Regions from separate parts of the Serratia sp. NA_13 genome, predicted to be linked through region 2. Evidence: predicted binding sites of a transcription regulator. Region 2 holds the regulator's gene; each other region holds the start of a gene.

Region 1 (3,210 bases), on a different contig from region 2:
CACGCCGAAAGAAATTCAGCATAACGATAGGGTAATCGCCGCTTACCTTGGCGCGGACGAAGAGGAACTGGCGGGATGAGCAATGTGATGTTGGAGTTTCGCAACGTAGACGTGTTTTATGGCCCTATACAGGCGTTGCAGCAGGTCTCGCTACAGGTGAATGAAGGGGAGACGGTGGCGCTGATTGGCGCCAACGGCGCGGGTAAGTCGACGCTGCTGATGTCCATCTTCGGCCAGCCGCGCATCAGCGGCGGGCAGATCCTGTTTCGTGGCGAAGATATCAGCCACCGTTCCACCCATTATGTTGCCAGCAGCGGTATCGCTCAGGCTCCCGAGGGGCGGCGTATTTTCCCGGATATGAGCGTGGAGGAAAACTTGTTGATGGGTACCATTACCGTCGGCAACCGCTATGTAGCGGAGGATTTACTGCGCATGTTTGATTTGTTCCCACGCCTGAAGGAACGGCGTAACCAGCGGGCGATGACCATGTCCGGCGGTGAACAGCAGATGCTGGCGATCGCCCGGGCGCTGATGAGCAGGCCAAAACTGTTGTTACTGGACGAGCCGAGCCTCGGGTTGGCGCCGATCATCGTCAAACAGATCTTCAGTATTTTACGGGAGCTGACCCGTGGCGGTATGACGTTGTTTCTGGTGGAGCAGAATGCCAACCACGCGCTCAAACTGTCCGATCGCGGCTATGTGCTGGTCAACGGCCAGATTCGCCTGACCGGCAGCGGTGCGGAGCTGTTGAACGATCAGGAGGTAAGGAAAGCCTATCTGGGGGGGGCCTAGAACTGGCGCTGGATCCAGCGTACGTTCAACCGTACCAATGCAATAATGCCGTTGGACAACATCCGCAGCCCGGTGGGTAAATCGCGGCGGCGGATATCCAGCAGCAACACGGTGCGCACCTGATCGCTGTCGTTCCACACCTCGTGTTCGAAGGTATCGTCCCACAGCATAAATTCCCCATCATTGAGCCGGTATTCTTGCCCGTCGACTTTCAACACGGCGGCGGGCAGACCATCGGCACCCTTGGGCATTGCCAGCACCAGATAACCGCGCAGAATGCCACGGAACGGGCCACGGTGCGCCGGCACCTGTTTACCGGGGGCCAGGAAAGACAGCGAGGCGGAAAGCACATCGGGGGAGGAAGCGATCAGGCTGGCCAATAATGGGCAGCGGGCGAGATTGCGGGTTATCGGCTGGCCGTAGGCCTGCATGATAAACATGCGCCAGTCACGTGCGTCATTGGCAGAGATCGACGCCTGTTCGCTCATTATCTCGTGAAATCGCGGAATATTGTGCAGATCTTGCGCCAGAGTCAATGCCTCATCACGGATCTGCGGCCACTGGGCGGTAAAACGCTGGGCGTCGGGGAACAGTTGGGTACTGTCGAGCACCGGCGCACTGCTGATGCGGCGATCGTAAATGCGGCGGAATACCAACACTGACCAATCATAGATAGCTGACATATGACCTCAATTAACGTGACCAAAGCTCTCGCCGTCCGTTGATATTATTATTGTTTAATATGCGACTGCCGGGTGATTAATTCACCGTTATACAAACGTTGGCCGCCCGGCTCGAAAGCCTGCGTCAGGCAATGAATGCCATCGGCAATCAACGACTGCATCGGCTGGCGATAAGTGGTCAACTGGTAACTGGGGGAGGCGGCCAGTTCAATATCATCAAATCCCACCACGGCAATCGGTGCGCAGGCCGTGGATGGCAAAAGGCTGGCGAAAAAAGTACCTTAATAAAAGTGTGACGCATATCGCATTTATCCAGCCGATTGGTTAAAATATGGCTACTTCCCGCACCCGTCCGGATCCCGTTTAACATGGAACACACTCAGGTCTCTCGCTCAACTGCCTGGTTGCGCGTGGTCATACTTGCCGTCTCGGCCTTTATCTTCAATACCACCGAATTTATTCCGGTCGGGTTGCTGAGTGATATCGCCCAAAGCTTCTCGATGCAGACCGAGCAGGTGGGATTGATCATCACTATTTATGCCTGGATCGTCGCCGCCAGTTCGCTGGTGTGTATGCTGCTGACCAGCCGGATTGAGCGACGCAAACTGCTGATCGGGGTATTTATCCTGTTTATCGCCAGCCATGTGCTGACCGCCGTGGCATGGAACTTCACCACGCTGGTGATTTCCCGTGCCGGTGTGGCGCTGGCCCATGCGGTATTCTGGTCGATCACCGCCTCATTGGCGATCCGGGTCGCACCGGCGGGTAAAAAGGCACAGGCATTGGGCCTGCTGGCCGGGGGAACCGCGCTGGCGATGGTGCTCGGTTTGCCGCTGGGCCGTATCGTGGGTCAAATTCTCGGCTGGCGCATGACCTTTATTGGTATCGCCGTCTGCGCCACGCTGGCGCTGGTGCTGCTGTGGCGTTTGCTGCCGGTGCTGAAAAGCGAGCATTCCGGCTCCCTGGCCAGCGTGCCAATGTTGTTTAAGCGCCCGGCGTTGGTCAGCCTGTATATGCTGACCATCATTGTGGTGACGGCGAATTTTACCGCGTACAGCTATATCGAACCCTTTATTCAGACCGTAGCCGGGTTGTCGGAAAACTTCACTACCTTGATGCTGTTGCTGTTCGGTGCCGCCGGGATCGTCGGCAGTCTGTTGTTCAGCCGCTTCAGCGAACGCTTCCCGTCGGGCTTTTTCATCGGCGCCATCGGCTTATTGATGCTGAGCCTGCTGCTGCTGTTACCGGCCTCCGGCGATGAAAACCACCTGACGGTGTTGTTCGCGGTATGGGGCATGGCGATCATGGCAATTGGCCTGTCGATGCAGGCCAGGGTATTGAACCTTGCTCCGGACGCTACCGATGTGGCGATGTCAATCTATTCTGGGCTGTATAACTTCGGCATCGGTGCTGGCGCACTGCTGGGTAATCAGGTCAGCCAGTATCTGGGCATGGGCAACATCGGTTTTGTCGCGGCCCCGCTGGCGTTGATCGCCCTTGGCTGGTGTCTGCTGAACTTTTACCGTAGCGAACGCCTGCAACACCACCAGATCCGCTAACTTCCCGCGCTCTGATAGTGGGCCGCCGGCTCACTATCAGGCCTCTCCCCACGGCTTAAATTCTCTCTATCCTGACCTAGCCACCCGGCGTTGTGCATTGAGACAACGCCGGGATCTTCAGCAAAAAAACTCGCGATCATCCGAAAATAATTCCGTTATCACCGTTTCCTCTCCTG
Region 2 (3,210 bases):
CATCACACCGCAGTTTTCGCGCACCCATATCAACTTCCAGCGGGTGCCGACGGTAGATACCTCCAACCCGTTCGCCGCCAAGGCGATCCCCTCGCTGGACGAGAGCTTTGTGGTGATCCACTTCCGCGGCCTGGATCAGATCGATTTCCCTTATCTGCTGGCGATGCTGCAGGGATCTTTTATCTCGCATATCAATACGCTGGTGGTGCCGGGCGGCAAAATGGGATTGGCAATGGAGTTGATTATGGCGCCGCTGGTGCAGCAACTGCTGGAAGGCAAAAAAATCGGCTAACTTACCGGAGCGCGGCAACGGACCGCGCCCCTTTATCTATCAGGACACCGCGCGGATCTCAAAACTGTGGGTCACGCTGGCGGCCTTGCTCAGCATCAATGACACCGAACAGTACTTCTCGGCGGAAAGATTCACCGCGCGCTCAACAATTTTGTCACTTAAATCTTTACCGGTGACGATGAAATGCAGGTTGATATGGGTAAACAACCGTGGCGCTTCTTCGCGCCTTTCAGAGGTCAGCTTCACCTCGCAATCACGCACGTCGTTGCGTCCTTTTTGCAGGATCGACACCACATCTATCGCGCTGCATCCTCCCACCGACATCAGCACCATTTCCATCGGACTGGGCGCTTTATCGCCGGCGTTGCCGTCCATCAATACCTGATGGCCAGACGCGGATTCGCCCAGAAACGTCAACCCTTCCACCCACTTAACTCTTGCCTGCATGCTGGTCACTCCGGTTAATTTCTTAAAATCAGACTACGCTTTCGCATAGAAACTGGCAACGGAACCTGATGCTAATCATGCTGAAGCGAGACAACACAAGACACCCGCCTCACTCTGTGCTACAAACAGAGCCGCAATAAATCTTTCCGGGACACTGATTTCAGGGAAACTCCCAGGGAAAGGCTCCTTTACCGGTATGTTAACAGAATGTAGCTTGCAGCTCTCCCGGCAAGTTAATATGCTAGAGCGACAGCGTATATTTATGACACGCCTCAAAACCTGCTGCCAGCTACCATTAAAACAACGGCGACAGCACGTTTTACAGGGAACTCTGACCCCTGTGACACAAGGCAGCGATAACAACAGAGGATAACAGCGAATGGTTCTCGGCAAACCGCAAACAGACCCTACTCTCGAATGGTTCCTGTCTCATTGCCATATCCACAAATATCCATCCAAAAGTACGCTGATTCACCAAGGTGAAAAAGCCGAAACGCTTTACTACATCGTCAAAGGCTCCGTCGCGGTGCTGATTAAGGATGAAGAAGGTAAAGAGATGATCCTGTCCTACCTTAACCAGGGGGATTTCATCGGCGAGCTTGGATTATTTGAAGAAGGTCAGGAGCGTAGCGCCTGGGTTAGGGCGAAAACCGCCTGTGAAGTGGCTGAAATTTCCTACAAGAAATTCCGCCAGTTGATTCAGGTTAACCCGGACATCCTGATGCGCCTGTCAGCTCAGATGGCAAACCGTCTGCAGATCACCTCTGAGAAAGTGGGTAACCTTGCTTTCCTGGACGTTACAGGCCGCATCGCGCAAACCCTGCTGAACCTGGCGAAACAGCCTGATGCCATGACCCACCCGGATGGTATGCAGATTAAAATTACCCGTCAGGAAATTGGTCAGATCGTCGGTTGCTCACGTGAAACCGTTGGTCGTATTCTGAAAATGCTGGAAGATCAAAACCTGATCTCCGCCCACGGCAAAACTATTGTCGTTTACGGCACCCGTTAATCACTGAAAAAACGGCGCGATAATTCGCGCCGTTTTTTTATGCCCCTAGTCATCATGTGGCGCCGACTGATTTATCATCCGGAAGTTAATTACGCACTACGACAAACGCTGGTGCTGTGCCTGCCGGTTCTGCTCGGGCTGTTGATCGGCCAACTACAATACGGCCTGCTATTTTCCCTGGTTCCCGCCTGCTGCAACATCGCCGGGCTGGACACGCCTCATAAACGCTTCTTTAAACGCCTGATCGTCGGCGGTTCACTGTTTGCATTCAGCAGTTTGTTGCTGCAGCAAGCTCTGTTGTGGCAGTTGCCGCTGCCGATACTGATGCTCGGCCTGGCGCTGCTGCTCGGTGTCAACGGTGAAATAAGCCCGCTACACGCCCGTCTGCTGCCTGCTGCGCTAGTTGCCGCCATCTTCTCCCTCAGCATGGCCGGTACGGTGCCGCTTTGGCACGCGCCGGTGTTATATATCGTGGGCACGGCCTGGTACGGCCTGTTTACCTGGTTCTGGTTCAAGCTGTGGAAAGAACAGCCGATGCGCGAGTCGCTTAATCAGCTCTATCTGGAACTGGCGGACTACTTCGAAGCCAAATATTCGCTGTTGACCCAGCACACCGACCCGCAGACCGCATTACCTCCCCTGCTGGTGCGCCAGCAAAAGGTCATGGATCTGATCACCTTGCTGTATCAACAACTTAATTTTCTCCCCCATGCCAGCAATCTCGAACAAAAGCGCCTGCAACGCACCTTCCAGGTCGCGCTGGATTTGCAGGAACACATCACCGTCAGCCTGCACCTGCCGGAAGAGGTGCAAAAACTGGTAGAACAGAGCCAGGCCGAAGCCATTATCCGCCGCAATGCGCAGGTAATTGCCAATCGGCTGCGCACGGTGGCGCACGATATTCTCTACCACCAACATTCGCAACGCTTCAATATGGGCAATGAACTGACAGCATTGGAAAAAGTGGCGGCACAGCACCCGGAGAATCCGGTTGGGCAGTTCTGCTACTACCACTTCAGCCGCATCGCCCGCCTGCTGCGTACCCAGCATCCACTCTACCGGCGTGACCTGATGGCCAATCAAAACCGCCTGCCGTTTTGGCCGGCGCTGGTCAGTTATCTGTCGTTCAAATCCAATGCCATGCGTAATGCGGCACGATTAGGCGTCACGCTGGCGGCAGGCAGCAGCCTCGGGATGATGTTCAACCTGCCGAAACCCTACTGGATCCTGCTCACTATCATGCTGGTAAGCCAGAACGGCTACAATGCCACCCGGGTGCGCATCCAGCACCGTGCGCTCGGTACTCTGGCCGGACTCGTCATCGCCGCCGGTCTGCTGCAATTACAACTGCCCGAAGCCGAGACCCTGAGCGTGATGCTGGTGATTACGCTGCTGGCCTATCTGGTTTCACGTAAAAACTACGGATTGGCGGTTATTGGTTTTACGGTGACGGCGGTCT
Region 3 (3,210 bases), on a different contig from region 2:
TACAGCAAATGCGGGGTTTTCACCTTGCCGTTATTGATAAGCGTAGTGAGTGCCTTCACCATCTGGATTGGCGTGGCGACCCAATATCCCTGGCCGATACCCACCGAGATAGTATCCCCCTGGTACCAGGTTTTTTTATGCACCCGCTGCTTCCATTCGCGGCTTGGTAAGACACCGCGATATTCTTCGTTAAGATCAATGCCGGTAGCCTGGCCGTAACCAAACCTGCTCAGCCAGCTATGAATGCGGTCAATGCCCATTTCATACGCCACCTGATAGAAGAAAGTATCAGCAGACTCTTCAATCGCCTTGGTCACGTTCAGCATCCCATGGCCGCTTTTCAGCCAGTCACAATAGCGGCGCTGAGTCCCCGGCAATGTCCAAGTCGGTGCGCCAAAGAAGGTGGTATTGGGAGTGATCACTCCGGCGAACAGAGCAGAAGTCGCCATGTAGGGCTTCACGGTAGATGCCGGTGGATAAAGCCCCTGGGTTACGCGGTTAATCAGTGGCAAATCGGGGTTAGCCAACAAGGATTTATAGGCGGAATAACTGATGCCCTTCACGAAAGGATTGGGATCATAGCTGGGGCTGGAAACCATCGCCAGAATACCGCCGTCACGCGGATCCTCGACCACCACCGCCGCTCGCTGCCCCTTCAATACCGACTCGATATACTGCTGCAGCGACAGGTCGAGCGTCAGATAGATATTCTTGCCCGCCTGTGGCGGCTGCTCCTTCAGCAGGCGAATGACCCGGCCGTGGTTATCCACCTCCACTTCCTGATAGCCGGTAGTGCCGTGCAGTTCAGACTCATAATAGGCCTCAATGCCCTGTTTGCCGATATTGTGGTCGGCGGCGTAGTTCTCACTAAGACCGGCTTTATCCAGCCGCTTCAAATCAGCGTCATTGATTTTCGATACGTAACCCACCACATGAGCCAACTCGGCACCGTACGGATATTCCCGTTGCTGATAGGTATCGATGGTTACCCCATCAAAGCGGTACTGATTGACCGCAAAGCGCGCCACCTCAGTCTCGGTCAGTCCGCTTTTCAGCGTCACCGGCTTGTAGCGACCGTTATGGTGCATATCATCTCGAAAGGCAGTGATGTCTTCGGGGCTAAGATCGACAATCGGCGTCAGCTGTTGCAGCAACGCGGTCATGTTTTCGATTTTGCTGGGGACGACCTGAAGTTGGTAAAGCGTAATATTACGCACTAATGGGATGCCGTTGCGGTCGAAGATCAACCCACGACTCGGGGCAATCGGCACCATTTTAATGTCGTTCTGATTGGAGCGAGTTTGGTAGAACCCATGCTGTTTGACCTGCAATCGATACAGGTTGGCGACCAGCACGCCAAAACAGGCGACGACCAGCACCATGGCCACGCCGGCACGGCGAATGAACAGCATTTCCTCTGCGGAATGATCACGAATTTTATCTTTTAATCGGGCCATGCGTGGCGAGTTACCTGTCAGACGTCACAATTTCCCAAGATAAATCAGGGTCGTGAAAAGTCGGCAAGCATAGCGTTATTGGCAAAGTCTCCCCATGAAAAGGTTGCTAATGAAATGGCATAAATGTTTCAGCATGTTGGAATGTTACCAAATGCCGATTTTTCTGCCGCTCAGGGATTGAGACGTAATTTATGCCAGTGCTACAATGTGACGCAGATCACACTAATTAATTTTTGCCCGCACAGCCCCCACCGGTTGCGGATTTTTCCAAGGACCATGTTCGATGAGTGCCATTGCCACAGGTTTTATCATGATGCGCTGGGAATTACTGAGCGCCGTTATGATGTTTATGTCCAGCCAGCTAAACGTCGTTTGCCGTAAGACCAGCCGCAACGGCATGGCATTTATGTTCAGCAGCCTGGGGCTGTTCACCACCTGCTGGTTCGTCATGGGCCTGATGGGCATCAGTTTCAGCCAGGAAGGTTTTACGCAATTCTGGTCACACGCCTGGGATATTTATGTCGAAGTGGCCAGCAACACCCCCACCAACTGGCCACTGCCGTAAATACCGCTGCCCGGCAGTTGAACTCAAGCGCCGGGCCAGAAAGAACTACCGCTATGCCACCTTATGGCAATGCACCGCCGCGAACCCTTAATTTCAATTCTATGACCAGGCTTGCGAAACCAGTGCAAAAGTCTGTGCAAGATGACAATCCTGTCTATGAGGTGTGCCACGAACCATGATGGTGGGCGTATCAATACAGGGTAAACCCCGTCCAATCAGCCATTCGCCAAGACCGGTATCCAGCGGTGTATCTACCCGTACAAACTGACCGCTGCAAGGCTGGCACAAGGCATCAATCAGGGCAATGGCCCCGGTAAGCTCAGATGCAACCACCGGGCCGATCACACTGCCATAACCAAAACGACGTCGCAGGGCAAAACCCACAGCAATACCCTGTCGTTCCAGCACCAACACCTGCTCGGCATTTGCCAACAATGCTACCCACAACGGCTGACGCTGCAGGCCACTGGCGGCAAAATCCAGCTCAGTCAGTAAGGCAATGTCCGCTGGCAATGCCGGGCGCAGGGTTAAAGCTGGCGGCAAAGGCTCGGTATTGCGCATTGGCAGCTCCCGGCATTGATGTTGCGCCAAGGGCCCCAGATCGATAAACCCCAACTGCCGATACAGCGGTTTGCCTTGATCGCTAGCCACCAGGTGAAGCTGATAATCGCCCAGGGGTGTCATCAGTCGCTGCATCATCGCCCTGGCAATACCTTGCCCACGATGCTGCTCGGCAACAATCACCAACCCCAGCGTGGCACGTTGTTCACCCCACAACCAACGCAGCGCACAACCCACCACCTTATCTTCGGCCTCGGCTATCACACCGGCCCCCAATGACCACGCCAGTTGCCAATCTTCCCCTCGATGAGGCCACTGCGCCTGCTGCGACAGCTCGAACGCGGCCGGAAGATCCTTTTCAAGCATTGGGCGTAGCTTTATGCTCGGTTTTGCCTGGGGCACCTTTATCTCCTGATTCAAATACCGTGAATGTAATACGCCAAACGGCTACCGCGTCATCTATTCCCTCGAAGATTCTCTGGGGAGAACGTTGATTAACGATTAATCACGCAACCAAGGGGTAAAGGTCACGCCGATCAACAGCCCTTCCGGGCTGAGCAAGCGGGTGACGCTCTGGCCCCAGGGTTCTTCACGGTTAGCTACCAGCAGGCGATAACCGCGATCAAT
Region 4 (3,210 bases), on a different contig from region 2:
GTCAGAGTCCACGGCTGATTGCGTGCGAAACCGTGAGAAGGTTTTGCCACTGGGCCAAACCAGGGCCAGCAGACAGGCACGCCGCCACGGATGGCATTGCCTTTTTTAAACGGTGTATTGTTGCTCAGCCAAATAACCGGTTTTTCACCGCTAGGTTGCCAGGCCAACAGATGCGCACCTTGAAGTGAGATAGCTGCGCGTACTTTCGGATGGGAAACCACTACGACAGGCAGTTCGTCGAGCTTGCGCTGACTGATAAAAGGGGAAATTTGTTCGGTAACGGGTAGGGTGAAAATCTTTTCGTTCATCGGGTTGCCTTTTGTACGCCGTAGAAACAAAAAAAGGGCGACAAAAATGTCACCCTCATCATCAGCTTAACATCAATCCATTATTTGGAGATGTGAGCGATCAGATCCAGAACCTTGTTGGAATAGCCAGTTTCGTTGTCGTACCAAGAAACCAGTTTCACGAAGGTGTCGCTCAGAGCGATACCGGCTTTGGCATCGAATACGGAAGTCAGAGTTTCGCCGTTGAAATCGGTAGAAACTACTTCGTCTTCGGTGTAGCCCAGAACGCCTTTCAGCTCGCCTTCAGAAGCCGCTTTGATAGCAGCACAGATTTCTTTGTAAGAAGCTGGTTTTGCCAGGCGAGCAGTCAGGTCAACCACAGACACGTTCGGAGTTGGAACGCGGAACGCCATACCGGTCAGTTTGCCGTTCAGTTCTGGGATAACTTTACCTACTGCTTTCGCAGCACCGGTAGAAGAAGGGATGATGTTCTGGGATGCGCCGCGGCCGCCGCGCCAGTCTTTGTGAGACGGGCCATCAACAGTTTTCTGAGTTGCGGTAGTTGCATGCACAGTGGTCATCAGAGCTTCAACGATACCGAACTTGTCGTTGATAACTTTAGCCAGTGGTGCCAAGCAGTTGGTAGTACAAGAAGCGTTAGAAACGATTTCCTGACCAGCGTAAGATTTGTGGTTAACACCCATAACGAACATTGGGGTGTCGTCTTTGGATGGGCCAGTCAGAACAACTTTCTTAGCGCCTGCAGCAATGTGTTTACGTGCAGTTTCGTCAGTCAGGAACAAGCCAGTTGCTTCAGCAACGACGTCAACGTTGACTTCGTTCCACTTCAGGTTAGCCGGATCTCTTTCTGAGGTACAACGGATGGTTTTACCGTTAACAACCAGGTGGCCGTCTTTAACTTCTACAGTGCCGTTGAAGCGGCCGTGAGTAGAGTCATATTTCAGCATGTAAGCCATGTACTCTGCGTCTAACAAGTCGTTGATTGCAACGATTTCGATGTCAGAACGTTCTTGAGCAGCACGAAAAACAATGCGACCGATACGGCCAAAACCGTTGATACCTACTTTGATAGTCATATATTCCACCAGCTATTTGTTAGTGAATAAAAGGTTGCCTGTAAAATTACAAAAACCTTACCAAGCGTCAAGCGGAATCGTGTCAATTCTTGCTGCAAATCAAACCTGGAAGCCGGGTTTGAGTGCTTATTGCACATTCCGTTTGCGTTCGGCCTCATCCGTTATATGGGGTCAAACCGCTAAGTATAAAGTCAGCCCGTGCAAGATATGTGATCGGCATCACATATCATCGTGGCGTGACCTTTATGGGCTACAGTTTAGGCCAAAAAGCGCTGCAGTGTTGTTAATTTTTTGTTATTATTACTCATTGTTTTCGTTGACATTATCCACATTCAGAGAAACGCACAAATGGCTAAAAAGACACCCCCTGAGCATCCGGCCACGGAACTGAATGAAATCCAACGTTATGTGACTCAGGAACGTGGTACCGAAGCGCCGTATTCCGGCAAATTGCTGCACAACAAACGTGAGGGCGTGTACCATTGCCTGTGCTGCAACCATCCGCTGTTTTACTCCGACAGCAAGTATGACTCCGGTTGCGGCTGGCCAAGTTTCTATCAGCCGGTTTCCGACGATGCTATTCGTTATCTTGATGATAATACGCATAATATGCATCGCGTTGAGATCCGCTGTGGGCATTGCGACGCCCACCTGGGGCATGTCTTCCCCGATGGGCCACAGCCTACCGGCGAGCGTTTTTGCGTTAACTCCGCGTCGCTGAGCTTTACCGACGGTGAGAATGGCGAAAAAACGGCCGGCTGACGGATTATTCAGTGAGAAAAATCGATTCAGCTAATTATTCTTCCACGAGTGAGGAGATGCTCTGATGGACGTAAAAGATCTGATTGCCGCCATGACGCCGGAAATCTATCAGCGACTGGTACTGGCCGTTGAGTTGGGCAAGTGGCCGGACGGTGTGGCGCTGACGCCGGAGCAGAAAGAAAACAGTCTGCAAGCGGTGATGCTGTGGCAGTCATTACACAACGCTGACCCGCAGCACATGAGTATTGGCACTGACGGGCAGATAGTGATGAAGAGTAAGCAGGAGCTGAAACAGCAGTTCATTGCTGAACCGCTGGTCAAGTTAAAGCCACAGTAAATTTGACAGCTGGGCGATGCTCGCATCGCCCGTTGAATTACCGTTTCGCGCCGTTAATCCCCAGTGATTCCGCCAGTTGATGCGCCAGGCGGTTATTGTCGTCAGCGCCATATTCCCAGAACATCGCACCGCCCAATCCCTTGCTTTTGATGTAGTCAGCCTTGAGTTCAACCGAACGCGGGTTCTCGTAGGAAATAGCGAACAGCGGTTTGCCCTCGGCGGATTTCATAGTCAGGTAGGGCACCTGGGCGTCATTGTCCCAATGGGCGGTGAAACGCTGTTGTGGATCGTTTAGCAGCTTGCTGACGATATCGTTGTATTTGAAATAGCTGTCCTTGGTCAGATCCAACCCCATAGCCTTGAACACGGCCGTTTCGCGTGCGGTGAAGTAGGGCTGGGAGACCGGGTTTTTGGCCGCGTCCGCTTTGTCCCAATCGATGCCCGGCTCGGTCGCCCGTTTTGGCACCCGGCCATAGAAACCAATCCCCAGGTTCAACTGAGCCGGCTTTAACCCGGCGGCCAGATAGTTATCCACCACAAAATTGGCGCTGTAACGATCGGCAGCGGCGACGGTTGGCCACTGTTTGGAGTCATACAGATTGGAGTTGAAGTATTGGGTGCCGTACGCCATGTCGTAAGTCATCAGGTTGATGTAGTCGAGGTAGGGCGCAATGCCTTTAACATCAACCCATTCCTGCGGGCTTTTCACGTTGGCCCCGACGGCGAT

What was found. Region 2 encodes CRP, which controls carbon source genes, mostly activating them, when cyclic AMP is high. Its sites were predicted from a motif close to ATGTGANNNNNNTCACAT; they were not measured.
Region 1: ACUTSU_RS06885 (sugar transporter) is a predicted target of CRP. The motif match lies at 1,766-1,783, and genes of this name have one in related genera.
Region 3: ACUTSU_RS01640 (YjcB family protein) is a predicted target of CRP. The motif match lies at 1,663-1,680, and genes of this name have one in related genera.
Region 4: msrB (peptide-methionine (R)-S-oxide reductase MsrB) is a predicted target of CRP. The motif match lies at 1,592-1,609, and genes of this name have one in related genera.

What each region holds. Positions count from the first base shown of each region.
Region 1 is NZ_JBQZFV010000003.1:46,880-50,089, forward strand. It holds gene ACUTSU_RS06865 (ABC transporter ATP-binding protein) at 1-79, shown strand, start outside; gene ACUTSU_RS06870 (ABC transporter ATP-binding protein) at 76-792, shown strand; gene ACUTSU_RS06875 (aspartyl/asparaginyl beta-hydroxylase domain-containing protein) at 789-1,475, opposite strand; gene ACUTSU_RS06880 (hypothetical protein) at 1,523-1,705, opposite strand; gene ACUTSU_RS06885 (sugar transporter) at 1,844-3,034, shown strand.
Region 2 is NZ_JBQZFV010000018.1:73,823-77,032, reverse strand. It holds gene ACUTSU_RS20195 (phosphoribulokinase) at 1-292, shown strand, start outside; gene ACUTSU_RS20190 (OsmC family protein) at 332-739, opposite strand; gene crp (cAMP-activated global transcriptional regulator CRP) at 1,119-1,751, shown strand; gene ACUTSU_RS20180 (YccS/YhfK family putative transporter) at 1,806-3,210, shown strand, end outside.
Region 3 is NZ_JBQZFV010000001.1:348,578-351,787, reverse strand. It holds gene mrdA (penicillin-binding protein 2) at 1-1,457, opposite strand, end outside; gene ACUTSU_RS01640 (YjcB family protein) at 1,741-2,022, shown strand; gene ACUTSU_RS01635 (GNAT family N-acetyltransferase) at 2,122-2,985, opposite strand; gene ACUTSU_RS01630 (glyoxalase) at 3,085-3,210, opposite strand, start outside.
Region 4 is NZ_JBQZFV010000001.1:645,205-648,414, reverse strand. It holds gene ACUTSU_RS02985 (D-hexose-6-phosphate mutarotase) at 1-308, opposite strand, end outside; gene gapA (glyceraldehyde-3-phosphate dehydrogenase) at 389-1,384, opposite strand; gene msrB (peptide-methionine (R)-S-oxide reductase MsrB) at 1,733-2,146, shown strand; gene ACUTSU_RS02970 (YeaC family protein) at 2,211-2,483, shown strand; gene ACUTSU_RS02965 (glycoside hydrolase family 18 protein) at 2,521-3,210, opposite strand, start outside.